Regions from separate parts of the Kluyvera chengduensis genome, predicted to be linked through region 2. Evidence: predicted binding sites of a transcription regulator. Region 2 holds the regulator's gene; the other holds the start of a gene.
The links. Region 2 encodes PurR, which represses purine synthesis genes. Its sites were predicted from a motif close to CANGCAAACGTTTGCNTG; they were not measured.
Positions count from the first base shown of each region.

Region 1: a site for PurR is predicted at 3,416-3,433, ahead of purE (5-(carboxyamino)imidazole ribonucleotide mutase). Genes of this name have one in related genera too.

Region 1 covers NZ_JBIQOI010000002.1:1,123,368-1,139,066, reverse strand. Annotated here, with positions in the region: gene ACH1XZ_RS10990 (DUF2931 family protein) at 1-566, shown strand, start outside; gene mnmH (tRNA 2-selenouridine(34) synthase MnmH) at 579-1,664, opposite strand; gene purK (5-(carboxyamino)imidazole ribonucleotide synthase) at 1,771-2,838, opposite strand; gene purE (5-(carboxyamino)imidazole ribonucleotide mutase) at 2,835-3,344, opposite strand; gene lpxH (UDP-2,3-diacylglucosamine diphosphatase) at 3,464-4,186, opposite strand; gene ppiB (peptidylprolyl isomerase B) at 4,190-4,684, opposite strand; gene cysS (cysteine--tRNA ligase) at 4,870-6,255, shown strand; gene ACH1XZ_RS10955 (metal-dependent hydrolase) at 6,307-6,828, opposite strand; gene ybcJ (ribosome-associated protein YbcJ) at 7,033-7,245, opposite strand; gene folD (bifunctional methylenetetrahydrofolate dehydrogenase/methenyltetrahydrofolate cyclohydrolase FolD) at 7,247-8,113, opposite strand; tRNA gene ACH1XZ_RS10940 (tRNA-Arg) at 8,360-8,436, shown strand; gene sbmC (DNA gyrase inhibitor SbmC) at 8,573-9,043, shown strand; gene ACH1XZ_RS10930 (serine hydrolase domain-containing protein) at 9,099-10,409, opposite strand; gene ACH1XZ_RS10925 (LysR family transcriptional regulator) at 10,552-11,454, shown strand; gene ACH1XZ_RS10920 (EamA family transporter) at 11,464-12,291, opposite strand; gene ACH1XZ_RS10915 (TonB-dependent receptor) at 12,602-14,794, shown strand; gene pheP (phenylalanine transporter) at 15,060-15,699, shown strand, end outside.
Region 2 covers NZ_JBIQOI010000002.1:105,696-121,394, forward strand. Annotated here, with positions in the region: gene ACH1XZ_RS06095 (aldo/keto reductase) at 1-627, opposite strand, end outside; gene ACH1XZ_RS06100 (DUF1289 domain-containing protein) at 677-916, opposite strand; gene ACH1XZ_RS06105 (TetR/AcrR family transcriptional regulator) at 1,059-1,655, shown strand; gene nemA (alkene reductase) at 1,711-2,808, shown strand; gene gloA (lactoylglutathione lyase) at 2,885-3,292, shown strand; gene rnt (ribonuclease T) at 3,396-4,043, shown strand; gene ACH1XZ_RS06125 (Grx4 family monothiol glutaredoxin) at 4,110-4,454, opposite strand; gene ACH1XZ_RS06130 (C40 family peptidase) at 4,798-5,619, shown strand; gene sodB (superoxide dismutase [Fe]) at 5,742-6,323, shown strand; gene ACH1XZ_RS06140 (MFS transporter) at 6,405-7,571, opposite strand; gene cydH (cytochrome bd-I oxidase subunit CydH) at 7,732-7,821, opposite strand; gene purR (HTH-type transcriptional repressor PurR) at 8,117-9,142, shown strand; gene punR (DNA-binding transcriptional activator PunR) at 9,161-10,072, opposite strand; gene punC (purine nucleoside transporter PunC) at 10,186-11,379, shown strand; gene cfa (cyclopropane fatty acyl phospholipid synthase) at 11,677-12,825, shown strand; gene ACH1XZ_RS06170 (riboflavin synthase subunit alpha) at 12,871-13,509, opposite strand; gene mdtK (MdtK family multidrug efflux MATE transporter) at 13,761-15,134, shown strand; gene zinT (metal-binding protein ZinT) at 15,195-15,699, opposite strand, start outside.

The DNA of each region.
Region 1 (15,699 bases), 1.0 Mb from region 2:
ATGAGTGGTACTTTAATTTCTTCTATCCCTATGCCTTACCTGCTAAAGTAACTTATGTCGAGCTATTAGATACCGGCGCCTATTTTTACCAATACAGAGCACCGGATGGAACAATATCCAGTTCAGAGACAAAAGGAACGTGGCGGAACGATCTTTTTGCCGGCAGGTCACCCTTTAATAAGGCTAAAAATCCGCCGCAGTTTATCCGTTTTTGCTGGGATTCAATCATAGATAAAAAACTCTATGAGACCCGTATCACCTTCAGCGGTGAGGTGTGGAAAATGATGCTGACGCCTTATACGCTGACGCGTTATCCAGATGAAATTATGTATCACCGGTTTATGCTGATAGGGCTGGCGCCTGAGGGAAAGGTGCGGGTATGGCTGGAAGATTATAATGAAGCGAATATCCTTATCACGGGGGAAAAAGTGATCCTGATAGAAACGGTCTCGGGTGACCAGCTGGATTTGTGTAAAGGGAAAACGATTTATAAAGACGATTATCAATATTCCCGGAGAACACTGGATTTTATCAAAGATAAAAAATACCCCTACGGCGAATGGTAGGGGGATCATCTTCTAATTGCTCAATAGCCAGTGATTAACCGCTTCCCATGTTCCGCGAAAGACAATCTTGTCAGCCTTTTTGTCCAGTTGATAGCAGTACATCGGGTCGTAATACTCGTTGAGCAGTGGGACCAGCCAGGCAAAGTGTGCCTCGGTTGAACCGCTACGCTGCTGTTCAGCCAGCGCCTCATCAAGCGTGGCGGTCAGTTCGGCAAAACGCTGGAGCCCCAGGCGACGGCGAATGGCGAACAGGCCGTGATGCAGATAAGCGCTGTACTCTTCCCAACCTTTCTCTTCACCAAACGCGGCGGTAAAGTCGCGATGCATATGGGTGAAATACTCTTCGCGCAGGCGCTCAAGGCGTAGATCGAACGGATCTTCCACGACCGCGATCGGCGCCTGAGCCATGCGATCGCGCAGGCATTCCGGCAGATGGTTAGCGCCGATCATGTGACCTTCATCTTCCAGCACCCAGCGAACCTTGTCCCGCTGATATGCGCCTTTCAGCAGCGCGGTTGCCAGATGGTTTTCAAAGGTAGCCTGAGAAAACTGCGGCGTTAACGTGCGGCCAAACGACGACCCGCGGTGGTGCGCGAGCCCTTCGAGGTCGATCCCCAGAGGCTGTTCACGCACCAGCGGCGTTTTGCCGTTGCCGGTACAGCCGCCGATCAGCACGATCGGATGGCGCACCAGTTCCTCGGTAGCCTTAATCGCCGCCTGACGCAGCGCCTTATAACCGCCGACGATCAGCGGGTAATCAAGACCGCTGTCTTTGATCCAGCTCTGCGAGATATGCGAACGCTGGCCACCGCGCGCGCAGCACAGATAACCCTGCGGCGCACGGCGGCAGGCGTCGAGCCAGGCGTCAATGCGCTGCTGGCGTGTCTGCCCGGAGACCAGTTTATGCCCCAATGCCAGCGCTGCCTCGGCCCCCTGACGTTTATAACAGGTGCCAACGGCGGCGCGCTCGGCGTCGTTCATCAGCGGCAGGTTGACGGCAGCGGGCATCGCGCCCTGAGCAAACTCGACGGGGGCTCGCACGTCAATGATGGGCGTTTCCGCGCGCAGAATGGCGCAGTAATCCGTCCCATTATTCATGGGGAAATCCTTCTTAACGAAATCGGGGTAACGCAATAATGGCGGGATTTTACGCTTCAGAGAGGGGGCCGGGGAAGGATAAGTTACTTTCCCCGGCATTTAAGGCTTATTTCAGGCGTGATTGCGCCCAGGCAATACCGCTCGCGTACGCCGGCGGCAGCAGGGGAACCATTGCTTCCAGCGTGGCGCTGAGGCGGCCGGTGTCGCTGTCATTGAGGTTAAGGTGGCCCACTTTGCGGCCCTCGCGCACCTCTTTGTCGTACCAGTGTAGGTGTACCAGCGGCAGCTTCAGCCAGTCGTAGTTCAGGTCGGTACCGATCAGGTTCACCATCACTGACGGGCTGTTCACCACCGGTGGTGGCAGCGGCAGGTCAGTAATGGCGCGCAGATGCAATTCGAACTGACTGATGGACGCGCCGTTTTGCGTCCAGTGGCCGCTGTTGTGCACGCGTGGCGCCAGTTCGTTGATCAGCAGCCCGCCAGGGGTGACGAAGCACTCCATCGCCATCACGCCGACGTAGCCAAGCTCTTGCATAATAGCGCTGAGCATGGATTCAGCCTGAGCCTGCTGCTGCGCATCCGCCTGCGGGAAAGCCACGCTCATGCGCAGAATGCCGTCCTGGTGCAGGTTTTGAGTCAGCGGGTAGAACACGGTGCTGCCATCGTGGGCGCGCGCGCTCACCAGCGACACTTCACCGGAGAAGTTAATGCCTTGCTCAACGATGCACTCGCCGTAGCACTCGGCAGGCAGCTGTGCAGTCTCATCTTTACGCAGACGCCACTGGCCGCGACCATCGTAGCCACCGGTACGGCGCTTAACGATAGCCAGCTCGCCTAAACGACCAAACACCTCAGGCCACTCGTTGGCGCTTGCCAGCAACTGCCACGGGGCGGTCGCCAGATTCAGCTTGTCGAAAAGCTGCTTTTGCGTCAGACGGTCAGCGATAATCGGGAAAACGTCGCGATTAACAAACGCGGTATGCTCGGCCAGTTCGCGGGTGAGCGCGGTTTCCGGCCAGCGTTCAATCTCTGCGGTGATGACGCTTTGCTGGAACGGCACGGCGGCCGGGTCCGCTTCTAAGCCCACCGGCCAGACGGCAATACCCAGCGGCTCGCCGGCCTGACGCAGCATACGACCTAGCTGACCGTTACCCAGCACGCAGACCTGCTTCATGCCGCACCTCGTGGGTCTGGGTTATCCAGCACTTCATCGGTTTGCGATTTACGCCAGTCAGCCAGACGCTGATGCAGTTCGGCATCGTGCTGAGCCAGAATCTGTGCGGCAAGCAGGGCGGCGTTAGCGGCACCGGCTTTACCAATGGCCAGCGTCCCCACCGGAATGCCGCGCGGCATCTGGACGATGGAGTAGAGGCTGTCTACGCCGCTTAATGCCGCGCTTTGTACCGGTACGCCGAGCACCGGCACCAGGGTTTTGGCGGCAATCATTCCGGGTAAATGGGCTGCACCACCGGCACCGGCAATAATCACCTGGTAACCATTCTCTTCTGCCGCTTCGGCAAAGCTGAACAGTTTATCGGGCGTACGGTGGGCGGAAACCACTTCAACATGGTGAGGAACGTTCAGAATATCGAGGATTTCTGTGGCGAACTGCATGGTAGCCCAGTCGCTTTTGGACCCCATCACGATGGCGATACGTGCCGGATTATTGCGGGAAGACATGCGTCTTAAAACTCCTGTGGGTGTGCTGCACACGACGTTAGAGGCCACAGAGAATAACACGGAAAACCGGCAAGGAAAACGGTTGCGTCGCCATGCAGCGGGGGAATACGGGGGAAAAACTAAAACGGGAAGGCGATAAGCGTCACGTCGTCTTTGGTGACACGGATAAGCGAACCTTCAGTATGCCAGGCACCGAGCACCGCGCGGAAGGCTGCTTCGCCGTTAGCCTCAAGCGCGTGGATATCCGGACGATGGGTATGCCCGTGAATCAGCCACTGCACGCGATGTTTCTCCATCACGTCGACGACGGCCTGCGGGTTTACATCCATGATTTCCATCGACTTGCTGCTGTTGGCAGCTTTGCTGTCATTGCGCATCTTCTGGGCAATACGGCGGCGGATAAACAGCGGCAGGGCGAGAAACAGCTTCTGGACCCAAGGGGTATGCACTTTGGCGCGAAAGGCAAGATAGCCTGGGTCGTCCGTGCAGAGGGTGTCGCCGTGCATAATCAGAATCCGACGACCGTAGAGCTCGAGCATCTGCTCTTCAGGCAACAGTTGCATGCCGCTTTCAGCCGCAAAACGTTTGCCAATCAGAAAATCACGGTTGCCGTGGATGAAATAGCAGGGGATGCCAGATTCGACCAGCGATTTAATGGCGGCGGCCACTTCGCGGTGAAGCGGGTTAGGATCGTCATCGCCAATCCAGGCTTCAAACAGGTCGCCTAAGATGTACAGCGCGTCGGCCCGGCGGGCTTCGCCGCCTAAAAAACGCAGAAAACCGGCGGTAATCGCCGGTTCTTCTGTTTGCAGATGAAGATCTGCAATAAAGAATGTCGCCACCAATTACTCGCTGACGGTCACGCTTTCAATGATAACGTCTTCTTTAGGAACGTCCTGGTGCATGCCGCTACGACCGGTAGAGACCGCTTTAATTTTGTCGACCACATCCATACCTTCAACCACTTCGGCGAAGACACAGTAGCCCCAACCCTGCAGGCTTTCGCCAGAGAAGTTCAGGAAGTCGTTGTCTGCTACGTTGATGAAGAACTGCGCGGTAGCAGAGTGTGGAGCCTGAGTACGCGCCATTGCCAGCGTACCACGGGTGTTTTTCAGACCGTTGTTGGCTTCGTTCTTGATAGCTTCTTTGGTGGTTTTCTGGTTCATGCCTGGCTCAAAACCGCCGCCCTGGATCATGAAACCGTTGATAACACGGTGGAAGATAGTGTTGTTGTAGAAACCTTCGCGGCAGTAGTCCAGGAAGTTTTTAACTGTTTCTGGCGCTTTGTCGTCGAAGGTTTTGATGACGATGTCGCCATGATTAGTGTGGAAAGTAACCATTTCTGCATCCTGTTCCGTTTAGAGTGGTGCTTCAGCCCGCCTGTGGGCTGCACATAGGCATCTGTTATAGCATAACCGGGCGGCGCGATCATCTTGCATTGTGTGCTGCTTCCGGGTTGAATTATGGGTAGAATATACCGTTTAAGGCGAAAGCCCGGCTCACACACGTAAACATGGAATTCTCGATGCTAAAAATCTTCAACACAATGACTCGCCAGAAAGAGGAATTTAAGCCCATTCATGCCGGAGAAGTTGGCATGTACGTGTGTGGTATCACCGTTTACGATCTCTGTCATATCGGCCACGGCCGCACCTTCGTCTCCTTTGACGTGGTCGCACGCTACCTGCGTTTCCTCGGCTACAAGCTGAAGTACGTGCGCAACATCACCGATATTGACGACAAAATCATCAAGCGCGCTAATGAAAACGGCGAAAGCTTTGTGGCGTTGGTTGACCGCATGATCGTCGAAATGCACAAAGACTTTGACGCGCTGAATATTTTGCGCCCGGACAGCGAACCGCGCGCGACCCACCATATCCATGAAATTATCGAAATCACCGAGCAGTTGATTGCCAAAGGTCACGCCTACGTAGCGGACAACGGCGACGTGATGTTCTCGGTGCCAACCGATCCAAGCTACGGCAAGCTGTCGCGCCAGGATCTGGATCAGCTGCAGGCCGGCGCTCGCGTTGATGTGGTTGACGTAAAACGCGATCCAATGGACTTCGTGCTGTGGAAAATGTCCAAAGCGGGCGAACCAAGCTGGCCATCCCCGTGGGGCGAAGGCCGTCCGGGCTGGCACATCGAATGTTCGGCGATGAACTGCAAACAGCTTGGCAACCATTTCGACATTCACGGCGGCGGTTCTGACCTGATGTTCCCGCACCATGAAAACGAAATCGCGCAGTCTACCTGTGCGCACGACGGCGAGTACGTGAACTACTGGATGCACTCCGGCATGGTGATGGTTGACCGCGAGAAGATGTCTAAATCGCTGGGCAACTTCTTTACCGTGCGCGATGTGCTGAAGTACTACGACGCCGAAACCGTGCGCTACTTCCTGATGTCCGGCCACTACCGTAGTCAACTGAACTACAGTGAAGAGAACCTCAAGCAGGCGCGTTCCGCGCTAGAGCGTCTGTACACTGCGCTGCGCGGTACCGACAAATCCGTTGCGCCTGCGGGCGGCGAAGCGTTCGAAGCGCGCTTTATTGAAGCGATGGACGACGATTTCAACACCCCGGAAGCCTACTCCGCGCTGTTTGATATGGCGCGAGAAGTGAACCGTCTGAAGAGCGAAGATATGCATGCCGCCAACGCGTTGGCGTCGCATATGCGTAAGCTCTCTGCGGTGCTGGGCCTGCTGGAACAGGAACCCGAAGCGTTCCTGCAAAGCGGTGCGCAGGCTGACGACGGTGAAGTGGCAGAAATTGAAGCGTTAATCCAGCAGCGTCTGGACGCGCGTAAAGCCAAAGACTGGGCGGCAGCCGACGCCGCGCGTGACCGTCTCAACGAGATGGGGATCGTGCTGGAAGATGGCCCGCAGGGTACCACCTGGCGCCGTAAGTAAGTTACTCACTGTAGCCCGGCTGAGCGTAAGCGATGCCGGGCATTCTCACTCTTACCGGCGCCGCCACCACAACCATCCCATAATCACCACGCCCGGCAGCCATACCCACAGCAACTCTGAAATTATCACCTGATGCCCGTACGGCGTGTTGTAGCGCGAGAGCGCAAACGGCGCGACCTTAATCACCTGCCACGGCGCGAAAAACCGTTCATCCGACCACGGCCACAGCCAGCCCACGCCTTTGCCACCGGTAGTTATCGAGTCCAGCAGACTGTGTGACAGAAGCGAGACCGTTAAAAACAGCCAGCAGCGCATTAACCCCGCGCCAAACCATCGTCGACCCACGATCACGCAGAGTAGGGGCACCACGAAGGCAAACAACAGTGAATGGGTAAAGCCGCGGTGGCCGAAAATATTGCCGTAGGCGATACCGAACTTAAAGGCCAGCACATCGGCATCGGGGAGCATCGCCAGCACGATACCGGTAAACAGCAAGCGTGGCGGAATAACGCGGGTTCCGAGGCCTAAACCAAGGCACAGCGGGACAGCGGCGTGGGTAATAATCGTTGGCATCAGTCGTCCGTTTTAGCATGAGGAGTACAGAGTATCGTTGCTGAGGCGGATTTATGCAGCAGGGTGTTATTCTGAAAAATGGGGGAGGGGATAAGACCCGACGTCACGATGCTCGTGTAGCCCGGGCGAGGCATTTATGCCGACCCCGGGGAGGCTCGGCGCCGATTCCCGGCGTCGCATTCGCTCGGCCGGGCTACATATGGCTTACGCCGTCACGGTGACGTTCTGACCTTCAAAGCTGACGGTTTGACCGGCTACGATTTTGCAGCGCTTGCGGGTTTCAACCGCACCATCAACTTTAACCAGACCGTCGGCGATGGCGATTTTCGCCTGTGCGCCGCTTTCGCTCCAGCCTTCCAGCTTCAGTAAGTCACAGAGTTCCACATGCGGATGCTTACCCAAAGAAAATGTTGCCATCTTATGCCTTCTCCACGTCGTGATACTCTTCACACGCCTGTAAGGTGTTTTCAATCAGGGTAGCGACGGTCATTGGACCTACGCCGCCCGGTACCGGGGTGATGTAAGACGCGCGCGCGGCGGCATCTTCAAACACCACATCGCCGACTACTTTACCGTTTTCGAGGCGATTAATCCCGACATCAATGACGATGGCACCTTCTTTAATCCACTCACCAGGAATAAAGCCAGGCTTGCCGACCGCAACGATCAGCAGATCCGCGTTCTCAACGTGGTGGCGCAGGTTTTTGGTGAAACGGTGGGTCACGGTGGTGGTGCAGCCGGCCAGCAGCAGCTCCATGCTCATCGGACGGCCAACGATATTGGACGCGCCAATCACCACGGCGTTCAGACCGTAAGTGTCGATGTTATAGCGCTCCAGCAGCGTCACGATACCGCGCGGAGTACAAGGGCGCAGGCGAGGCGCGCGCTGGCACAGGCGACCGACGTTATACGGATGGAAGCCATCCACGTCTTTGTCTGGATCGATACGCTCCAGAACCTTCACGTTATCAATACCGGCAGGCAGCGGCAGCTGTACCAGAATACCGTCGATGGTGGTGTCGGCATTCAGGGTATCAATCAGCGCTAGCAGCTCGGCTTCTGATGTGGTTTCCGGCAGGTCATAAGAGCGGGAGACGAAACCCACCTCTTCGCAGGCTTTGCGCTTGCTGCCGACATAAATTTGCGATGCAGGGTTGCTGCCCACGAGGACAACGGCGAGCCCAGGGGCGCGTTTTCCGGCCGCAATGCGGGCCTTCACTTTTTCCGCAACCTCAGAGCGCACCTGCTGCGCAATCGTTTTACCGTCAATAATCTTTGCTGCCATCAGGGAAAATTTTCCATCTGTCATTAACGAAGGGGGGATGGACATATTTTGTCAGATGCGAGCCTCGCTGTCAGGTATCGTTTGCGAGTTTTCCGCGGAAAGTGTTTTTGTCGAAGAGTTGAGCGATAGTTGGTTGTACTTTATCCATCGCCGCAGGCCGCGCAGGTTTCGCAAGGAAATGGATTGACTCACCTGCCAGTGACCGTATAATTCCACGCGTTTCACCCCACCAAGAAGTTCCCCAGTGCGCCCTTAGCTCAGTTGGATAGAGCAACGACCTTCTAAGTCGTGGGCCGCAGGTTCGAATCCTGCAGGGCGCACCATTTTCCTGAAATCCTCCCCCACATTCTTCTCCTGGCAAGAGTGCGAATCTGCTCACATAATGTTCACTGTTCGTTTGTCTAAACCAGAATACGTCAATTATACTGTATGAAATTACAGTGTTTTAACGGAGGCAGCATGGACTACGAGATAAAGCAGGTTCAGCAACGCAAAATCGCTGGTTTTCATATGGTTGGGCCGTGGGAACAGACGGTCAAACAAGGGTTTGAACAGCTGATGATGTGGGTCGATGGTCAGCAGATCCCCGCGCAGGAATGGCTTGCCGTTTATTACGATAACCCAGACGAGGTGCCGGCGGAAAAGCTACGCTGTGATACGGTCGTATCGGTTGCCGATGATTTCGTTATCCCGCCAAACAGCGAAGGGGTGATGCTGGCGGAAGTGGCGGGCGGGCTGTATGCCGTCGCGCAGGCTCGCGTCATTGACCACGACTTTGCTACGCCCTGGTATCAGTTCTTTGATAGCGTCCTGAAGGACGAAACCCATCAGTGGGCCCCCCGGCCCTGCTTTGAAATTTACCACAACAACGGGGCGGAAGAGGGCTACTGGGATATCGAAATGTTTATAGCGGTAGAGCCGAAGGCCTGACCTGAAAACGCCAGAGCGTAAAGTACAGCTCTGGCGTGGTTATCTGCTTCAGTGATTAATGCAATGCGTTCGCAATCGCGCTGAACATCAGCGAAGCTTCCAGCGGCTGGGCGCTGAACGACGGTTCTGCCTGCGGCCAGGTTGACCACTGGACGATCACCAGATTTTCCGCGCGGTTGACCATGATCATCTGGCCATAAATCCCTAGCGCCCACATGGAGCCTTTCAGCGAATCCTGCGGCGCGGGCACTACGTTTTTGGCGTTGACAGGCACTTCGTTATTCCACCACTGGTAGCCATAAAGCCCCTGCGGATGCGCTGCGGAGACGGAGTTTTTCGCCTTGTTCCAGTCGGCGGATTGAGCCACCCAGTTTTCTGGCAGAATCTGTTTTCCGTTCGGCAGGCGGCCATTGTTCAGCACGAATTCACCGAAGCGGCCCCAGTCTTCCAGCGTAGCGTTAAAACCATGTGCGCCAACATCATGCTGGTTTTTGCTGTAGGCATGCCATACGCCATCGCTCGCCATCCCGTACGGCTGCCAGATGCTTTGCTCAAGGTAGGCGGCAAGGGTCATGCCCGTTGCGCGCTCCAGCACATCGCCCAGCAGCCAGGCACCGCCGGAGGAGTAAGACCAGACCTCACCCGCGGGATGGGCGCGCTTCAGGCCAGAAATCAGCGTGCGAACGCAGTCGTAGGTCCCCGTGTGCGCTTCACACTGGGTGAGTTTGGCGAAGTCAGACTGTGGATTGGTGTAATCCTCGTTCCACGCGACGCCGGAGGTGTGCTGGATCAGTTGTTTCAGCGTCACGCCGTCCCAGGCGGTGCCCTTCAGGTCGGGTTCATACTGCGTGACCAGATCGTCCATCGAGTGGATTTTTCCCTCTTTTAACGCCACGCCGACCAGGGTAGATACCACCGATTTCCCCACCGAACGAGAGGTCCACAGCGTGGTGTCGGTGTTGCCTTCACCAAGGTATTTCCAGGCAATTTTGCCATCCTTCAGGACCAGCATGCCGCTGACGTTCTGGCGCTTGATGTAATCCTGAAGCGTCCACTGCTTGCCGTTGACCTGATAGCTCGCCTGCGTCAGCGGTTTTTCAGCGGCTGCGAACGGCACGGATTTTCCGTGGTGAAAAATATCGCCCTGATAGTTGCGATAGTCGTTACGAAAACCGATAACGCGATCGGCCTGACTCCAGGTCAGCATCGCTTTTGTATCGGGAAGTTTTGCATCAAAAGGGGCCGGACAGGCGGTGAGTTCAGTGCCTTCACAGGCTGCCATGACGGGTGAGGAGAGGAATGCCCCTGCCACCAGGCTTGCCAGCAGACAGCACTTTGCAGGTAAGGATTTATGTTTATTATTCATAGCGTTCTCGATTTTAGTTATACCAATAGACACGTTGTCCCGGCGGGGTGACGGGATGGGTGCAGTATAAAAATCGCCGCACTATAATAAAAAACGCGTAATGGGGGGAAAACCCCCATAAGCACTGCAAAAGGAGCCCGGTGTGCCATCATTGTCCTACTCATTTTCTCAGCTTGAAGCCTTCACCGCCGTTGCGGAACACGGCAGCCTGATGAAGGCCGCGATGAAGCTGGAAAAAGATCGCACGACGCTTCGCGATCTTATCGATCTACTGGAGGATGGTCTTGGCTACCCGCTGTTTGTCCGTCAGGGACGATCGCTACAGCTAACGTCAGAAGGTGAGCAGCTGCATCGCCAGGCGCACCTGTTGATGCGTCAGGCTAGAGCATTCGAGCAGTTTGCCCGCCAGGTGCCGTCAGCCGACGTTCAGGAATTGAGCATTGCCTACGATCCCTTTACGCCGCGTCGTTTTTTGCAGGCATTACTCATCCAGATGGCAAAACGTGGGGTTCGCCTGAGCCTGCGCTGCACCTCGCGCGCCGAAGGTGAAAAAGCGCTGGCCAGCGGCCTGGCAGACTTAGGCTTCTTTCAGGCGAATAACCACAGCGTGGGCAGCGATATGGAGTGGCGCGCACTTGGCGCTATTGATATGGATTTTTACGCCGCCGAGCCGCTGTTTGCTGATGTTGCTCGCCCCTGTTCGCTGCTCGACCTCTCTTTAACCCCGCAGGTGGTGATGCATTCTGCCAGCGATATCCCAATGGCGCGGCGGCTACAAATCTCGGGGAAAGTGATGGTGGCAAACGAGCTTGAAATGCTGCGTGGCCTGATTGAAGCCGGATGTGGATGGGGATTTTTACCGACCCATTTTGAGGCGGCGCGCTGGCGAAATGTCGCGGCGATCCCCACCGTGGTGGGCAATGAAGGGATCAGCCAGACCATGGTAACGATTTGGCGACCGGGGAGCGAAAAGCGGATGTTGGTTGATGACACGCTGGCCCAGCTATCTGCGCTGTGGCGAGCGGGGAGTACGCACATAGGGTAAACGGAATTTTTACCGCCGCCTGTCTGCCACAATCACCAGACCAATACCGGAAAGGGTGATAACGATAGCCAGCAGCATACGCATATCAATGGCTTCACTCATAAAGATCAGACCGCCCAACGCCGCAAGGCAGGGAACGCTGAGCTGCAGCGTGCTGGCGGTAGTGGGGCTGAGCTGGGGTAATAATGCGTACCAGAGCAGATAAGCACCGCCGGACATCAGCGCCCCGGAGGTGACGGCCAGCATGAGCCCAATGGCATCTGCCTGAACATGAAAACCACTGAGCAGGAACACCAACAGCGCCATGGGAACCGCCAGAATAAAATTCCCGGTCGTTGCCGCCGCCGCATTCTGCACCTTTTTGCCAGTAATACAGTAAACCGCCCATGCCGCGCCGGACAAGACCATCAACAGCGAAGCGCTGCCGGAAGGATGCCCCGCACCGGGCAGCAGCAACAGCGCCAATCCACCCATCGCCCCCAGCATACCGACGCTTTTCAGCGCGGTTAGCCGCTCACCGCGCATCAACCCCCAGCCCGTCATCACGCACTGTACGGTGCCGAACAGCAGCAGCGCGCCTGCGGCGGTGGTTAACGACAGATAGGCCAGCGAGAATGCAAAAACATAGGTCGCCAGCAGCGCGGCGTTCAGCCAATTAAACTCCGGTTTCTTGCGTAGACCCGGCGTCTGGAGCAGCAAGAACAGCGCGATGGCGCCGCTTATCAGGCGAACGCTGCTAAATGAAATGGCATCCATATGCAGCCCCTTCAGCGCTAGCCGACAGAGCAGGGAGTTGGCGGCAAATGCCACCATAGCCAGGATGATTTTGAGCAGCACGGGAGCGTCCTCTGGAAGTGTTGGGATAATTATGCATGAAGCCACACGGCGCTGCGCCATTGTTTTGTGCGTTGGCTCCTTGGGCAAGAGCATGACTTTTTTGTGGTTATTTCCCGCCTCTACTACCGATTGAGACTTGATCACATTTTGATAATGCGTATAGTTCTCGATCTCATTTTTATTCATTGATGCGGTACGGCTGGCCCAGTAATCGGTGAGGATATTTCACAGGGGGATTCTGGGGCGTGAGAAGCGACAACCCGTTGGTACCCGCGATGAATTTTTTTATTCAATACCAAGGGATGTTCTCATGAAAACTAAACTCTCCGTGCTGGCACTGGCGATAGGCACCGTGCTGCCTGCCGCCTATGCGGCAACGAGCGAAGACGCAACAACCAGGAAAAATCAGCCTGAAACGATGGTGGTTCAGGGCGTGGAAGGCGGTGATTTCAAAGCCGGCGGCGAAGAGCTGGTGCCGGCTTACCTCGACGGACAAATTGCCCATGGCGGTCGCTTAGGGATGCTGGGCGAGCAGAAGGCGATGGACGTGCCGTTTAACGTCATCGGCTATACCTCAAAGCTGGTGCAGGATCAGCAGGCTAAAACTATCGCGGACGTCGTTAAAAATGACGCGGGCGTCCAGGCGGTTCAGGGCTACGGTAACTTTGCGGAAACCTACCGTATTCGCGGCTTTAAGCTTGATGGTGATGATATGACCATGGGCGGTCTCTCCGGCGTGGTACCGCGCCAGGTGATGGACACCCAGATGCTGGAACGCATTGAGGTCTTCAAAGGGGCGAATGCGCTGGTGAACGGCGCAGCCAGTTCTGGCGTAGGCGGTATGATAAACCTTGAGCCTAAACGCGCTGAAGATATTCCCACCACCCGTCTTGGCGTGGACTACACCTCTGATTCACAGGTCGGCGGCTCGCTGGATCTGGGGCGTCGCTTCGGTGATGACAACCAGTTTGGCGCGCGCGTAAACGTGCTGCATCGTGAAGGGGAAGGGCGTATCGACAACGATAATCGCCGCACCACCCTGGCCTCGCTGGGTCTTGATTATCGCGGCGATCGTCTGCGTTCCTCCCTCGATTTTGGTTACCAGAAAAAAACCTTCCACGGCGGTGAGATGGGCGTTGGCGTGGCCAATATTGCCCAAATTCCAGCAGTGCCGGATGCCACCAAAAGCTACGCGCAGAAGTGGGGCTATAGCGATATCGAAAACGAATTCGGCATGGTTAAAACCGAATATGACCTGACCGATAGCTGGACGACCTACGTCGGGCTTGGCGCACAGCACGCGCATGAACTTGGCACCTACGCTGCGCCGAAGCTGACTAACGTTAACGGTGATGCCACTGTCGGCCGTATGGATACCAACCGCATTATCGACAGCTTCAGCGGCATGGGCGGTATCCGCGGGAGTTTCGATACCGGCGTCATATCCCATAAGGTGAACGTGGGCTACTCCGCGCAGATACGTCGCGATGCAACTGCCTGGCGTATGTCTGATAGCACCAAAAACCCGACTATCAATATCTACGACAGTCATGACGTGGACATGCCGGATTATAAGCCGAATCCAAAAGGCGGCCATTACCACGATCCGCTGACCACCGCGCGCAACCGTACCCAGGGCTGGCTGCTCAGCGACACGCTGGGCTTCTTTGACGATAGCCTGCTCTTTACCGCCGCGGCACGCCATCAAAAGGTGGTGATCCGTAACTATGACAACCAGACGGGCCTGGAAACCACCACCTCAAGCTTTACCGAAAGCCGCTGGATGCCGACGTTTGGTCTGGTCTACAAACCGTGGGAAACGCTCTCGCTGTATGCTAACCATACCGAAGCGCTGCAACCGGCGAACAACGCGCCTATCACAGCAAAAAACTACGGCCAAAGTATCGGTATCGCCCACTCTAAGCAGGATGAAGTGGGCATAAAAATTGATTATCAGCGCGTCGGTGGTTCACTGTCGCTGTTCCAGATTACTAAGCCTTCCGGTGTGTTAGATAGCGACAAGTACTACCGCATGGACGGTGAGCAGCGTAACCGCGGCGTGGAGCTGAACGTGTTTGGCGAACCGGTGCTGGGCCTGCGTCTGACCGGCAGTACGCTGTGGATTGACCCTGAATTGACCAAAACTGCAGGCGGCACTAATGATGGGAACGATGCAATTGGCGTCTCCCGCTTCTACGCGGTGCTGGGGGCCGAATACGACATCAAACCGATTGAAGGTCTGACCGCTACCGCACGCGTGAACCATACCGGTTCCCAGTATGCGGATACCGCCAACACCAAAAAACTCGACAGCTATACCACGCTTGATCTGGGTATGCGCTACCGCATGCACCTGAATCAGGAGCAGAACGATCTGGTGTGGCGTGTGGGCGTGACCAACGTCACCAACCAGAACTACTGGTCGGGCGCTGATGATACCGGCGTCTATATCTACCAGGGCGAGCCGCGTACCTTAAAAGTCTCGGTCAGCTACGACTTCTAATCACCATGTTGGTTGTCCAGGTGCTTTGACGATCGGTAGGCCGGATAAGCGAAGCGCCATCCGGCAGCACGTCGCAGATTGCCGGATGGCGGCGTAAACGCCTTGTCCGGCCTACGACTAAGTTATTGCTAAAATAGGGTTATTGCCCCGAAAACGCGTGCGTTTCGGGGCTTTTTACCACTGGGGGCCGGGTGCTGATTGCCTTGCGGCAAGCCGCGCTAAGTGTTAAAAGGTGCCCCTTCATAAAAATGCTAAGGGGTCAGACGTGAAAAACGCGTCATCAGCATCCAGCCAGAATCAACCGGATGCGTCGTCGGAAAATAGCCCGACGCTTCACCGCGGATTACAAAACCGCCATATTCAATTAATCGCCCTCGGGGGTGCCATCGGCACCGGTCTGTTCCTCGGTATCGGCCCTGCCATTCAGATGGCTGGCCCGGCTGTAGTGCTGGGCTACGCGATTGCCGGCGTGATTGCTTTTCTTATCATGCGCCAGCTTGGCGAGATGGTGGTTGAAGAGCCGGTATCCGGTTCATTTGCTCATTTTGCTTATAAATACTGGGGGCCGTTCGCCGGATTTCTCTCTGGCTGGAACTACTGGGTCATGTTCGTGCTGGTGGGCATGGCCGAACTGACCGCCGCCGGGATCTATATGCAATATTGGCTGCCGCACGTCCCAACCTGGATCTGGGCGGCGGGCTTCTTCGTGCTGATTAACGCCGTGAACCTGGTGAACGTGCGTCTGTACGGCGAGACGGAGTTCTGGTTTGCGCTGATTAAAGTGCTGGCAATTATCGGCATGATTGGTTTTGGCATCTGGATGCTGACCACCGGCAACGGCGGCGAGCATGCCAGCATTGATAACCTCTGGCGCGACGGCGGCTTCCTCGCCACCGGCTGGAAAG
Region 2 (15,699 bases):
CCAGGCCATCGGGCGAATGCGTAGCTGTTGAAGCTGATCCAGCGTACCGTCAAGAATCGTCGGCTGATGAACCGGCGAGATTTCCACCTGGTTGGTGGCAAGGGTAAACGGCAGACGTGATTGCAGCAACGTAAACTGCGCAGGGGTAAAGTTAGAGACACCGAAATGGCGCACTTTGCCGCTCTGATGCAGCATAGAAAACGCTTCAGCAACTTCATCGGCATCCATTAGCGGGTCAGGGCGATGGATCAGCAACAGATCCAGCACGTCGGTCGACAAGTTGCGCAGCGACTGCTCGGCACTGTGAATAATATGATGGCGATCGGTAATATAATGCCCAATCGCGTGTTCTGGTTTCGCCGTGGTGGCGATACCGCACTTGGTGACAATCTCCATTCTTTCACGCAGATGCGGTGCCAGCTTCAGCGCTTCACCAAACGCGGCTTCGCACGCGTAGCCGCCGTAGATATCAGCGTGGTCAACGGTTGTCACCCCGAGATCCAGATGCTCTTCAATAAAGCTCACCAGCTGGCGTGGCGTCATATTCCACTCCATCAAGCGCCAATAGCCCATGACGAAACGTGAAAATTCCGGCCCCTGCGGTGCCAGGGTAATACGTTGAACCATAACGACTTCCTCAACAAATAATTTGAATTGAGTATACCCGGTTTTACGCTTAAAACAGTGAGGGCTGCTGAGGATCTTCAGAACTCGTCGCTTTACCCGCGCGGAATTTACGCAGCAGACGCTGACGACAAAGCCGCAGCACCTCCTGTTTTTGCGCATCGTTCATGTTTTGCCAGTTAAAACGCTCATCGCGGCTGCGGAAACAGCCACGGCAAAATCCGCGCTCATCAGACTGACAAATTCCCCGGCACGGACTTTGAACCGGGAAAAACTCCAGTTGCTCCGCCACGTTAGCCCCCTTTTATCTCGCTATACTCTCATTGAAGACGTTTAATCATTGCGGCGCAACTTTTCTGCCACATCGTGCGGGCAAACCTTCATTTTCAAAAATTCATTTGCATTAGACCAATCGGTCTATTACAGTGCATTCCATGAGCAAATCGATTGAACATGATACCCGTGAACACATTCTGGCTACCGGCGAGCGTCTTTGCATGCACCGGGGGTTTACCGGGATGGGACTTAGCGAACTCCTGAAGACGGCGGAAGTGCCGAAGGGATCGTTTTATCACTATTTCCGTTCAAAAGAGGCGTTTGGCGTCGCCATGCTGGAACGGCATTTTGCCGATTATCACCAACGCCTGGTGCAGCACTTTATCCAAGGCGCAGGCAACTACCGTGACCGCCTGCTGGATTATTACCAGCACACGCTCACCCAGTTTTGCCAGCAGGGTCTTATCAGCGGTTGTCTGACTGTAAAGCTCTCTGCTGAAGTGTGCGATCTTTCAGAGGATATGCGCACGGAAATGAATAAAGGTGCCAGCCAGATTATGGCTCTGCTGGCGCAAGCGCTGGAAAATGGCCGCCGTGAAGGCTGCCTGAATTTCAACGGCGAAGCCGAAACCACAGCTCAGGTGCTCTACTCACTGTGGTTAGGGGCCAACCTACAGGCCAAAATGGCCCGTAGCTCAACCCCGCTTGAAAGCGCGCTGACGCACGTCAGGAATCTGATTGCCGCGCCGGATTAACCCCGGCGTTTTTATTTTGCTAATTACTAGACGACCGGTCTACTCAGGAGTCATCATGTCGCAAGAAAAACTGTTTACCCCACTGAAAGTGGGTGCGGTAACTGCCCCTAACCGTGTATTTATGGCCCCGCTGACGCGTCTGCGCAGCATCGTACCGGGTGACATTCCAACCCCGCTGATGGCCGAATACTATCGTCAACGCGCAAGCTCCGGTTTGATCATCTCCGAAGCTACTCAGGTTTCTGCCCAGGCAAAAGGCTACCAGGGTGCCCCAGGTCTTCACAGCCCTGAGCAGATTGCCGCGTGGCAGAAAATCACCGCAGGCGTTCACGCTGAAGATGGTCGAATCGCCGTTCAGCTGTGGCACACCGGGCGTATCTCCCACTCCAGCCTGCAGCCAAACGGTGAAGCACCGGTTGCGCCTTCAGCGCTGAGCGCCAATACCCGTACCTCTCTGCGCGATGAGAACGGTCATGCGATTCGTGTCGATACTTCTATGCCACGTGCGCTGGAAACCGAAGAGATCCCAGGCATCGTTAACGATTTCCGTCAGGCTATCGCCAACGCCCGTGAAGCCGGTTTTGACCTGGTTGAACTGCACTCTGCGCACGGTTACCTGCTGCACCAGTTCCTGTCACCTTCCTCTAACCATCGTACCGACCAGTACGGCGGCAGCGTAGAAAACCGCGCGCGTCTGGTGCTGGAAGTAGTTGATGCCGGGATTAAAGAATGGGGTGCTGACCGTATCGGTATCCGCGTATCGCCAATTGGCACCTTCCAGAACGTCGACAACGGTCCGAACGAAGAAGCCGATGCGCTCTACTTAATTGAAGAGCTGGGCAAACGCGGCATTGCCTACCTGCACATGTCAGAGCCAGACTGGGCTGGCGGTCAGCCATACAGCGACGCGTTCCGCGAAAAAGTCCGCGCGCGTTTCCACGGCCCAATCATCGGTGCGGGCGCCTATACGCCAGAAAAAGCAGAAGCGCTAATTGAGAAAGGGTTAATTGATGCCGTGGCCTTTGGTCGCGACTACATCGCTAACCCGGATCTGGTCGCTCGTCTGAAGCATAAAGCCGAGCTGAACCCGCAGCGCCCGGAAAGCTTCTATGGCGGCGGCGCGGAAGGTTACACCGACTACCCTTCGCTTTAATCCCGCATTGATTGATAGCGGCGGGCTTCCGCCGCTATACTAGCCAGATTATTCATAAGTAAGGACGAGGGATAACATGCGTTTACTGCATACCATGCTGCGCGTCGGCGACCTGCAACGCTCCATTGATTTCTACACCAAAGTGCTGGGCATGAAGCTGCTCCGTACCAGCGAAAACACCGAATATAAATACTCTCTGGCTTTCGTCGGCTACGGCGAAGAAAGTGACGAAGCGGTGATCGAGCTGACCTACAACTGGGGCGTAGATAAATACGAGCTAGGCACCGCCTACGGCCACATCGCCCTGAGTGTGGATAACGCGGCAGAAGCCTGCGACCGTATCCGCCAGAACGGTGGCAACGTGACTCGCGAAGCCGGTCCGGTAAAAGGCGGCACCACGGTGATCGCGTTTGTTGAAGATCCGGACGGCTATAAAATCGAACTGATCGAAGAGAAAGATGCCGGCAAAGGTCTCGGCAACTAACTCCTCCACGGGCGCATAATGCGCCCGTTTTTTTACCCGCCTTTCCAAGCCGCGGCAAAATTTGCCATAATGCGCGCTACTTTTTCTAAGTGATGAGATTCTGATGTCCGACAATGTGCAACTTAATGGTCTATGCGACCGTTTTCGTGGGTTTTATCCCGTGGTTATCGATGTAGAAACTGCTGGATTCAATGCCAAAACGGATGCCCTGCTCGAAATAGCGGCAATTACGTTGAAAATGGATGAGCAAGGCTGGCTGATGCCGGACAACACGTTACATTTCCACGTTGAACCTTTTGAGGGCGCGAACCTCGAGCCGGAAGCGCTGGCGTTCAATGGTATCGACCCAAACAATCCCCTGCGCGGCGCGGTTAGCGAGTACGATGCCCTGCACGCCATCTTTAAAATGGTCCGTAAAGGCATTAAAGACAGTGACTGTAACCGCGCCATTATGGTGGCGCACAACGCGACCTTCGACCATAGCTTTATGATGGCCGCCGCTGAACGCGCTTCGCTTAAACGTAACCCGTTCCACCCCTTTGTAACCTTCGACACCGCCGCACTTAGCGGGCTGGCGCTGGGGCAAACCGTGCTGTCAAAAGCCTGCGCCGCAGCAGGCATGGATTTCGACAGCAGTCAGGCCCACTCGGCGCTGTACGACACCGAACAGACCGCGATTCTGTTCTGCGAAATCGTCAACCGTTGGAAGCGCCTGGGCGGCTGGCCGCTGCCGATAGCGTCCGAAGAATAGCAGTATAAAAAAAAGCGACCTTCAGGTCGCTTTTTTGTTTTTGTGCCCGGTATTGGGGCGAACCGATTATTCTGCTTTCGGCTCTTCAGCGTACTTAGCAGCGGTCTCTTTAATCAGAGGCTGCAGTTCGCCGCGCTGGTACATTTCGATAATGATGTCGCAGCCGCCAACCAGCTCACCATCAACCCACAGCTGTGGGAAAGTCGGCCAGTTTGCATACTTTGGCAGCTCGGCGCGGATGTCTGGGTTCTGCAGGATGTCGACGTAAGCAAAGCGCTCGCCGCAGGCGGACAACGCCTGAACAGCCTGGGCTGAGAAACCGCAGCTTGGCAGTTTCGGGGAACCTTTCATGTACAGCAGGATTGGGTTTTCAGCGATCTGGCGCTGAATTTTTTCAATTGTCTCGCTCATTGTCTTGCTTCCTCAAACTTCTTTTTACGGCAGTAGTCTGACATTGTAACGTTTCAGACCCTGAACAGAAAATAACATTTTGTTCACGCTTTACTATTTTATCGTCTGACGCGGTAAGTTGCTTTATAAATATGAGTTTATCGGCAGGTGGGTGAAAAGCTTGCTCATTATTTGACTCATTATGTATCAAATGATGTTTTTTTTTGCAGTTGCTAACGAAACAACGTTTTATCCATAAAAACACTATTAACATTTCGTGTTTTTATGGATTAGAATCGTTGGGTTTTGTAAACCATACCTAGGCAAGGACATTTAGCCTGTATCTTACTCAGAGGGTTGTTCAGTGGCGCAGATAAAAAAATGGTCGTTCACGCTCTGTGCATTGCTGTTTACATCGTTATCCTTCACGCCGTTGGCGCATGCTACAGGGCATGCCAAAACCCCAACGGCGCAAAAGTCGCTTCCTGCAAAAAGCAGTGAACGTAAGAAAAAGAACGCGGACAATAAATCTAACGCTAAGAAAAAATCGACTCCGGTTGCCGCTAAAAAGAAAACCACCCCAGCCGTAGCGAAAAAAGCAGCGCCAGTCTCCAGCAAATCGAAAACCGCCTCCGCTAAAACCCGCGCGAAAAGCAGCGCAGTCAAAACCGCCAGCGTCACCACGACCTGCAAGGTTCGCAAGGGTCATAAGAAGGTCTGCACCACCACTCCTGTAGAGTCCAAACCAACGACCATCGCCGCTGCGCACAAAATTCGCGTGCAGAAAGTACAGAAAACCGCGATGAATAAGCTGATGGGGCAGTTAGGTAAGCCTTACCGCTGGGGTGGCAACTCCCCGCGTACCGGTTTCGATTGCAGCGGTCTGGTCTATTACGCTTATAAAGATCTGGTCAATATTCGTATCCCACGCACCGCCAACGAAATGTATCACCTGCGCGATGCGCGTCCGGTTGAACGTGGCGAGCTAGAAAGTGGCGATCTGGTTTTCTTCCGCACTCAGGGTCGCGGTACCGCCGATCACGTTGGCGTGTATGTCGGTAACGGCAAATTTATTCAGTCTCCGCGTACCGGCCAGGACATCCAGATAACCTCGCTGAGCGAAGATTATTGGGTACGTCACTACGTCGGTGCCCGCCGCGTTGTCACCCCTAAGACAATTCGTTAATCACTTACCCCGTTTGTTAATAAACGGGGTAAGCTTATCTTTTATCTCACCTTTTAATTTGCTACTCTATCCCTACTCAGTACATGGTTATTGAGTGTACAAATATAATAAGGAGAGAAGCAATGTCGTTCGAATTACCTGCATTACCGTATGCCAAAGACGCTCTGGTCCCACACATTTCCGTGGAAACGCTTGAGTATCACTATGGCAAACACCACCAGACCTATGTCACTAACCTGAACAACCTGATCAAAGGCACCGCGTTTGAAGGCAAGACGCTGGAAGAGATCGTGCGTTCTTCTGAAGGCGGCGTGTTCAACAACGCCGCGCAGGTCTGGAACCACACCTTCTACTGGAACTGCCTGGCACCAAACGCCGGTGGCGAACCAACCGGTGCAGTCGCTGAAGCCATTACCAAATCCTTCGGCAGCTTCGCTGAATTCAAAGCGCAGTTCACCGATGCCGCGGTTAAAAACTTCGGCGCTGGCTGGACCTGGCTTGTGAAGAAAGCCGACGGCTCCCTGGCTATCGTCTCTACGTCTAACGCAGCGACCCCGCTGACCACCGACGCGACGCCGCTGCTGACCGTTGACGTGTGGGAACACGCTTACTACATCGATTACCGCAACGCGCGTCCAAACTATCTGGAGCACTTCTGGGCTCTGGTTAACTGGGAATTCGTCGCTAAGAATCTGGCAGCGTAAGCAAAAAAATAACCCGGCATCGCAACGCTTCGCCGGGTTATCTCGTATCACGCAGAAGGGAGACCTTCTGCGTTTTTGTTTTTACTGGCTGGCCAGGGCTTCTTCACCGCGAGAACGTCCGCCGAGGAAAACAACCAGTAACGCCAGAGCCGCCACTATCGCCCCCATTACCGGCACGAAACTATACCCCAGACCGCCGGAGATAACCGCCCCACCCGCAACCGCACCCAGTGCGTTACCCAGGTTAAACGCCCCGATATTCACCGAGGAAGAAAGGCCTGGTGCTTCGTGAGCCACGCGCATCACGCGCATTTGCAGCGGTGGCACCACCGCGAAGGTTGCCGCACCCCAGACCACCATGCTGAACGCCGCACCTACCTGCGTTTGCGCAAGGAAAGGTATGGCCAGCATAATCACCATCAGCAAGCCGAGGAAGCCTTTCAGCGTCCCGCTCACCGAGCGGTCTGCGAATTTACCGCCAAGGTAGTTACCGATAGAGAAGCCTACGCCAATCAGCACCAGCATCAGGGTAATAAAGCCCGGAGTGGCGTGAGTGATGGTACGCAGCACCGGAGAAATATAGGTATAGAGTGTAAACATCGCGCCCGCGCCCAGCACGGTGGTTAACAGCGCTGATAGTACCTGCGGACGCACCAGCACCGACAGTTCGCGTTTCACGTCCGGTTTTTCGCCCGCCCCGCCCTTCGGCAGCGAGAACCACAGACCCAGAATCGCGATAATGCCAAGCCCGGCGGTCGCCAGGAACGACATGCGCCAGCCGATGGTTTCGCCCAGCCACGTCGCGGCAGGCACACCACCAATATTCGCGATAGTCAGCCCCATAAACATGGTGGCTACTGCGCTCGCCTGTTTATGTTTTGGCACGACACTCGCCGCCACCACCGAGCCCAGACCGAAGAATGCGCCATGATTAAGGCTGGTAATAATGCGCGACAACAGCAGCGTGGTGTAATCCGGCGCAATGGCAGAGAGCACGTTGCCGAGGGTAAAAATCGCCATCAGAAAAATCAGCGCATTACGACGAGCACGATGAGAAAGCAGCAGCGTCATCAACGGCGCACCGACCATCACGCCGACCGCATAGGCGCTGATCAGCATCCCAGCCGCAGGAATGGAGACGTCCACCCCTTTAGCGATGACCGGCAAAAGCCCCATCGGCGAGAACTCGGTGGTGCCGATGCCAAAGGCACCGACGGCTAACGCCAGTAAGGGGAAGTTAATTTTCATGCTTAAGCTCCGATTGGCCGCACCACAGACGCGGCATAAGGACATAATGCAAAAGCATGACATCAATCACAGAAAAACAGAAGTGTGCAAAACAGCAAAAGATTATTGCGAATCAGGTAATAATCTAACAGGAGGGAGCGGACGCTCCCTCGCAGAGGAATTAGTGCAGAACAGCAGTCAACGCGGCGGCGACAATCAGCGCCAGCGTAATAACGGTGGTAGAGAGCGACAGCTTAAGTTCGGTACTCATCAATTTTTTCTCCTTTTTATTTCCACAGCAAAACTGAGCTAACTCATTTTTGCACAGTATTGCGCAAAAATCTTCACAGTTTTAGCAGGATGTTGGTTTTTGCTCTTCCACTTTGCGCCAGGATAAGTCAAAATTCGACGCTTATTTATAAGCGTACCGGCCATTGACCCCCTCCTGTCGTCCTGTATCGTTTTCCCGGCGAATCGCAATCCATAAAATTGCGTCAGGGTGTGTGAAGGCAAACGTTTTCCTTTCGATTTTATCAGGGGCAGGCCAGGGTCTGGAGTGAGATGGAATGGCAACTATTAAAGATGTAGCGAAGCGCGCAAACGTTTCCACTACAACCGTATCACATGTAATTAACAAGACGCGTTTTGTGGCTGAAGAGACACGTGAAGCCGTCTGGGCGGCTATTAAAGAGCTGCACTACTCGCCAAGCGCCGTTGCCCGTAGTCTCAAGGTCAACCACACCAAATCGATTGGCTTATTGGCAACCAGCAGCGAAGCGGCCTACTTTGCCGAAATTATCGAAGCTGTTGAGAAAAACTGCTTTGAGAAAGGCTATACCCTAATTTTGGGCAACGCCTGGAACAACCTGGAAAAGCAGCGCGCCTACCTGTCAATGATGGCGCAAAAGCGCGTTGATGGCCTGCTGGTCATGTGCTCTGAATACCCAGAGTCGCTGCTGACGATGCTGGAAGAGTACCGTCACATCCCGATGGTCGTGATGGACTGGGGTGAAGCCAAAGCGGACTTTACCGACTCCGTTATCGATAACGCCTTTGAAGGGGGTTACACCGCGGGCCGTTACTTGATTGAGCGCGGGCACCGCGACATTGGCGTGATCCCAGGTCCTCTGGAGCGTAACACCGGCGCTGGCCGTCTGGCGGGCTTTATGAAGGCCATGGAAGAAGCGCAAATTAACGTGCCAGCCAACTGGATTGTGCAGGGTGACTTTGAGCCTGAGTCAGGCTATCGCGCGATGCAACAAATCCTGTCACAGCATCCGCGCCCTACCGCTATCTTCTGCGGCGGCGACATTATGGCGATGGGTGCCCTGTGTGCGGCCGATGAAATGGGGCTACGCGTACCGCAGGATATTTCGCTGATCGGTTATGACAACGTGCGCAACTCTCGTTTCTTCACCCCAGCACTGACCACTATTCATCAGCCGAAAGATTCACTCGGCGAAACGGCCTTCAATATGCTGATGGATCGTATCGTCAGCAAGCGCGAGACGTCGCAATCGATTGAGGTGCATCCGCGTCTCATCGAACGTCGCTCCGTAGCCGACGGTCCGTTCCGCGACTACCGCCGCTAAGCGTTACCCACGGACACCCTACTCGGGTGTCCGTAACCACTCTTCATTTAACGTCTCGCTATCCCCCAGATACTCCAGCAGCCAGTTCAAGGCCGGCGACGCTTCGCTTTGCTGCCACGTCAGACAACAGGCGGCATCCGGGAACGGGTTTTCAAGCTGTAACACTACCCACTCTCCGCTTTCCAGCCACGGCTGCGCCTGATGTCCAGGCACCATTGCCGCGCAAAGCCCGGCCGAGATACAGGTTTCCGCAGAGGCCCAATCCGGTACGACCACACGTTTCTGGTTATCAAGCAGCCAGGTCGTACGCTTCGGCAGAGATCGCGACGTATCTTCCCGCACCAGCGACGGCCAGTTGCGCAACACGTCGTCGCTAAGCGGACCGTCCATCCGGGCCAACGGATGCGTGCTGGCAACCACACAGTGCCAGTTGAGCATCCCCATATCGCGGAACGCGAATCGACCGCCGACCGGAATCGCCTGGGTGGCGCCAATCGCCAGCTCCACACGACCGTCAGCCAGCGCATCCCAGACGCCGTTGAATACTTCCTGGTAAACAATCAGTTCCACATCGCTGAAATGCCGATAGAAATCGACGATGAGCTGACGAGTACGCTGAGGCTTCACGATATTATCGACAGCAATTGCCAACTGTCCGCGCCAGCCGTTAGCGATTTGCTGGCACTGCTGACGGGTGATCTGCATTTTTTTGATAACAGATCGTCCTTCCTTCAAAAACCACGCCCCCGCTGGGGTGAGTTCTACGTCGCGATGACGTCGTTCAAACAGCGGCACGGCGAGCCACTCCTCAAGCTGGCGTACCGTGTAGCTCACCGCAGAAGGCACGCGGTGTAATTCCTGCGCCGCGGCGCTAAAGCTGCCGTTGCGCGCGACTGCATCAACCACTTCCAGAGAATATTCAGACCACATTTTTTGCCTTCAAATATTTTGAATCCATGACGCAAATATTAGCGTTTCACAAGCCGTTATGCACTCTCTACACTCAGCGGCATCGTTTACTCATGATAAAAAGGGCGAAGTTTATGCAACCTGGGAAAGGATTTTTAGTCTGGCTCGCGGGATTGAGCGTATTAGGATTTCTGGCCACCGATATGTATCTCCCGGCTTTTGCCGCCATTCAGGAAGACCTGCAAACGCCGGCCTCCGCCGTTAGTGCGAGCCTCAGCCTGTTTCTGGCCGGCTTCGCCGTCGCACAACTGTTGTGGGGACCGCTGTCGGATCGCTATGGTCGTAAGCCTATTCTGTTGACGGGGTTAACCATTTTTGCGGTCGGCTGCATCGGTATGCTGTGGGTGCGCGATGGCACCACGCTGTTAGTGCTGCGCTTTGTACAGGCCGTTGGTGTCTGTGCCGCCGCGGTGACCTGGCAGGCAATGGTCACCGATTACTATCCGGCCCAGCGTACTAACCGTATTTTTGCCACCATCATGCCGCTGGTTGGGCTATCACCGGCGCTCGCCCCGCTGCTGGGTAGCTGGCTGCTGGCACACTTTGACTGGCAGGCTATTTTCGCCACGCTGTTTATTATCACGCTGCTTCTGATGCTGCCCGCATTCCGCCTGAAACCGGCCCACAAAAAGCACGCGGTGAGCGAAGATAAGCTCACCTTTATGCGTCTGTTACGCAGCAAAGACTATCGCGGCAACGTGCTTATCTACGCCGCCTGTTCGGCAAGCTTCTTCGCCTGGCTTACCGGTTCGCCGTTTATTCTCCATGAGATGGGCTACAGCCCAACGGTAATTGGCCTGAGCTATGTACCGCAAACCATCGCCTTCCTGATTGGCGGCTACGGCTGTCGCGCCGCGCTACAAAAATGGCGTGGGGCACAAATGCTGCCATGGCTTTTGGTTATATACGCGCTGAGCGTGGTGGGCACCTGGGCCGTAGGTCTGGCAGAAAATGCGTCACTGACCGCCCTGCTGATTCCATTCTGCGTGATGGCCATTGCGAACGGCGCTATTTATCCAATCGTCGTCGCACAGGCTCTGAAGCCGTTCCCGCAGGCAACGGGGCGCGCCGCCGCGCTGCAGAACACGCTGCAATTAGGGCTGTGCTTCCTTGCAAGCCTGGCGGTATCTACGCTGATTGCAACACCGCTGTTGACCACCACCAGCGTCATGCTAGTCACCGTGCTGCTTGCTGGCGTCGGTTACAAAATTCAGCTGGCCGCGCGCCGCGCTGAGCGCGATGTAGAACACGCGACTTCCCACGCCTAAACATCATTCATATCAATATCCCAGGAAATGATTAGGGCGCTAAGATTTTTAGTTGAATCAACAAACTTAGCGTCCTATACTGGATCCGCATCACATAAATAATATAGATTGAACTTATTAAGCGGGAGCAGGATAGCTTCCCGTTGAACCATGGATTGGCTTTCGGCAAGGGATTCTTCCCTTCCTCTGTGCTACGTCGGATAGCAGGCTCACGAATTTCGTGAGATTTCTCACAAACCCATAAAAAGCGTCTACGCTGTTTTAAGGTTCTGATCATCAGGTCGGGATGGAGAAGCTATGAGCTCATCGTGTATAGAAGAAGTAAATGTACCGGATGACGACTGGTATCGTATCGTTAGCGAGCTGCTAAGCCGAGCAGGCATTGAAATTAACGGCAATGCTTCCTGCGATATTCAAGTCAAAAATCCGCGTTTGTTTAAACGTGTTTTACAAGAAGGTTCGCTGGGTCTTGGCGAAAGTTATATGGACGGTTGGTGGGAATGCGATCGTCTGGATATCTTTTTCGACAAGGTACTGCGCGCCGGATTAGAAACGCAACTCCCTCACAATATTAAAGACACGCTTCGCATTGTCGGCGCCCGTCTGTTTAACCTACAAAGTCGTAAGCGCGCCTGGCAGGTCGGTAAAGAACACTACGACCTCGGCAACGATCTCTTTAGCCGTATGCTTGACCCGTTTATGCAGTATTCCTGCGGCTACTGGAAAGATGCGCAGACGCTGGAACAGGCTCAGGAAGCCAAACTGAACCTTATCTGTCAGAAATTACAACTCCAACCCGGCATGAAAGTCCTGGATATCGGCTGCGGCTGGGGCGGTCTGGCGGAATTTATGGCCAGAAATTACGGCGTGAGCGTTAAGGGCGTGACGATTTCAGCGGAACAGCAAAAAATGGCGCAGGCGCGCTGTGAAGGGCTGGATGTCGAAATACTGCTACAGGATTATCGCGACCTTCACGATCAGTTTGACCGCATTGTTTCCGTCGGGATGTTCGAGCACGTTGGTCCGAAAAACTACGATACCTATTTCACCGTCGTCGACAGAAATCTTAAGCCCGACGGCCTGTTTTTGCTGCACACCATTGGCTCGAAAACAACGGACAATAATGTCGATCCCTGGATAGACAAATACATCTTTCCGAATGGCTGTTTACCCTCAGTACGCCAGATTGCGCACGCCAGCGAACCTCACTTTGTGATGGAAGACTGGCACAACTTTGGCGCTGACTACGATACGACGTTGATGGCATGGCATGAGCGCTTCCTCGAATGCTGGCCGGAAATCGCAGACAACTATTCTGAACGATTCAAACGCATGTTTAGCTACTATCTCAACGCCTGCGCGGGTGCGTTCCGTGCCCGAGATATACAGCTTTGGCAGGTAATGTTCTCACGCGGCGTAGAGCACGGTTTGCGCGTCGCCCGATGAAAACGAACAAGGCCCGGAGCACACCGCCCCGGGCCTTTTTTATGCCTACTCCGCGTCAGCCTGCTGCGCCGCCGCTTCTTTTGCCGCCATCACGCGCTCAACGGTATCGACTACCGCCTGCGTTTGCGGATCGATTTCAATGTTGACGCGATCGCCCAGGCGTTTTTTGCCAAGCGTCGTGCGCTCCAGCGTTTCCGGGATCAGGTGGACGCAGAAACGCGTCGCCGTCACTTCACCGACCGTCAGGCTGATGCCGTCAATACCGATAAAGCCCTTATACAGGACATACTTCATCAGCGTCGGATCCTGAATTTTAAACCAGATCTGCTTATTGTTTTCGGAGGTCAGGATTTTTGACACTTCCGCCGTGGTCATAATATGACCGGACATTAAATGACCGCCAATTTCATCGCTGAATTTCGCCGCGCGCTCAACGTTCACGAGGTCGCCCTCTTTCACATCGCCAAGGTTAGTGATGCGCAGCGTCTCTTTCATCAGATCAAAACTTATCTGGTCGCCGTTAATTTCCGTCACCGTTAAGCAGCAGCCGTTGTGCGAAACCGATGCGCCCGTCTCAAGACCCGCCAGCATGTGTTCCGGCAGCGCCACAACGTGGGTACGGAAGTTCGGTTTCTCATCAATGGACACGATTTTTGCCGTGCCCTGCACAATACCAGTGAACATGCAGTTAACTCCTGTTGATAATCATTACGGTACGTCTACCGATTCGTCTGCTACGCACAATAGCAGTTGATAAAACAGGTTGCTACCTTCCCCGGCCCTCCTCTTATTTTTTGACTAGATTAAAAGCAAATCCTCGCTACAATGATGGAGCAAATCCTCTATTTATTCTTCTTGCTGCCGGTTAAGGCGGCTTTTCTGTCTCCCGTACCCGGCGTACGGCGAGAATAAATAACAACAATACAGGTGTTCACGTGCAGAAGTACTTTAGTGAAGCGCGGCAGTTATTAGCGCTGGCTATCCCGGTTATCCTCGCGCAGGTTGCCCAAACCTCGATGGGCTTTGTCGATACGGTCATGGCAGGCGGCTACAGCGCTACCGACATGGCTGCCGTCGCCATCGGGACCTCTATCTGGTTGCCAGCCATCCTCTTTGGTCACGGCTTACTGCTGGCCCTCACTCCGGTGATTGCCCAGCTCAACGGTTCCGGTCGTCGCGACCGCATTGCGCAGCAGGTACGCCAGGGATTCTGGCTGGCGGGGCTTGTCTCCGTGTTAATTATGGTCGTGCTGTGGAACGCGGGATACATCATCCGCTCCATGCATAACATTGACCCCGCGCTGGCAGATAAAGCGGTAGGCTATCTGCGAGCCCTGCTATGGGGGGCTCCGGGCTACCTCTTTTTCCAGGTTGCGCGTAACCAGTGTGAAGGCCTCGCCAAAACCAAGCCCGGTATGGTGATGGGCTTTATTGGTCTGCTGGTGAATATTCCCGTGAACTACATCTTTATTTACGGTCACTTTGGCATGCCGGAACTTGGCGGCGTTGGCTGCGGTGTCGCTACCGCATCCGTCTACTGGGTGATGTTCTTCAGCATGTTCTACTACGTTCGCCATGCGGGCTCGATGCGCGACATCCGTAATAAAGAACGCTTTGCCCGCCCGGATACGGCCATCCTGAAACGACTGGTCTCTTTGGGGCTGCCCATTGCGCTGGCGCTGTTCTTTGAAGTGACCCTGTTCGCCGTGGTGGCGCTGCTTGTCTCGCCGCTGGGAATCGTCGACGTGGCCGGCCACCAGATTGCCCTCAACTTCAGCTCGCTGATGTTCGTACTGCCAATGTCGCTGGCGGCGGCGGTGACCATCCGCGTCGGCTTCCGTCTTGGGCAAGGCTCTACGCCGGATGCGCAGGTTTCCGCGCGCACCGGGCTCGGCGTTGGTGTATGTATGGCAATGTGCACGGCGATTTTCACTACATTGATGCGCACGCATATCGCGCTGCTGTACAACGACAACCCGGAAGTGGTGACGCTTGCCGCGCAGTTGATGCTGCTGGCAGCGCTGTACCAGATTTCTGACTCGGTGCAGGTTATCGGTAGTGGTATTCTGCGTGGTTATAAAGATACGCGGTCGATCTTCTTTATTACCTTTATTGCGTATTGGGTTCTGGGGCTGCCGTGCGGCTATGTGCTGGCGCTGACCGATATCGTGGTACCGCGCATGGGCCCGGCCGGCTTCTGGTGGGGCTTTATTATTGGTCTGACGTCGGCCGCGGTGCTGATGATGCTGAGAATGCGCTTCCTGCAACGCCAGCCTGACGTGGTTATTCTTCAGCGCGCCGCGCGCTAACGTTTCCCGGCGGCGCGTCGCTTGACCGGGCTACATTTGAATGTAGCCCGGCGATATCACTTAGTGGTGCAGCATCTCGTCAACCACCTGCTGTTTCGTTAACTGGAACGGATAATAGGTCGGCCAGTTATCCATTTCTGCCAGCAACGCTTCCTGAGACTGATTCCCCATAAAGATATGGAAATGGCTGGACTTGCGCGGGCCAATAATATGGTCACTGAACTGCACGAACTTCGGTGCCTCGCTCTTCGCGTCCTGACATTCAAACAAATAGCGCACGCCCTTCTTACCGGAGGTATAGGTCAGAATCTTGTGCCCCGCGTAACGGTACTGGCAGGCACTCACCTTGTCACCCACGTGGAACTCCATCGTACCGTTTTCGATACCAATCATATTCACATCGGTGGCATAGCCTGCACGGTAATACTCTTTAATCTGGGCGAACGTTTTACGCTTATCCTTATCCGCTTTCTTCTGGAACACCGGGTCCAGGTCACCGGACAACAGCAGACCGTTCACCGACTCCCACACGCCTTCCCAGTCTTTAAGTTCACGGTCTTTGACA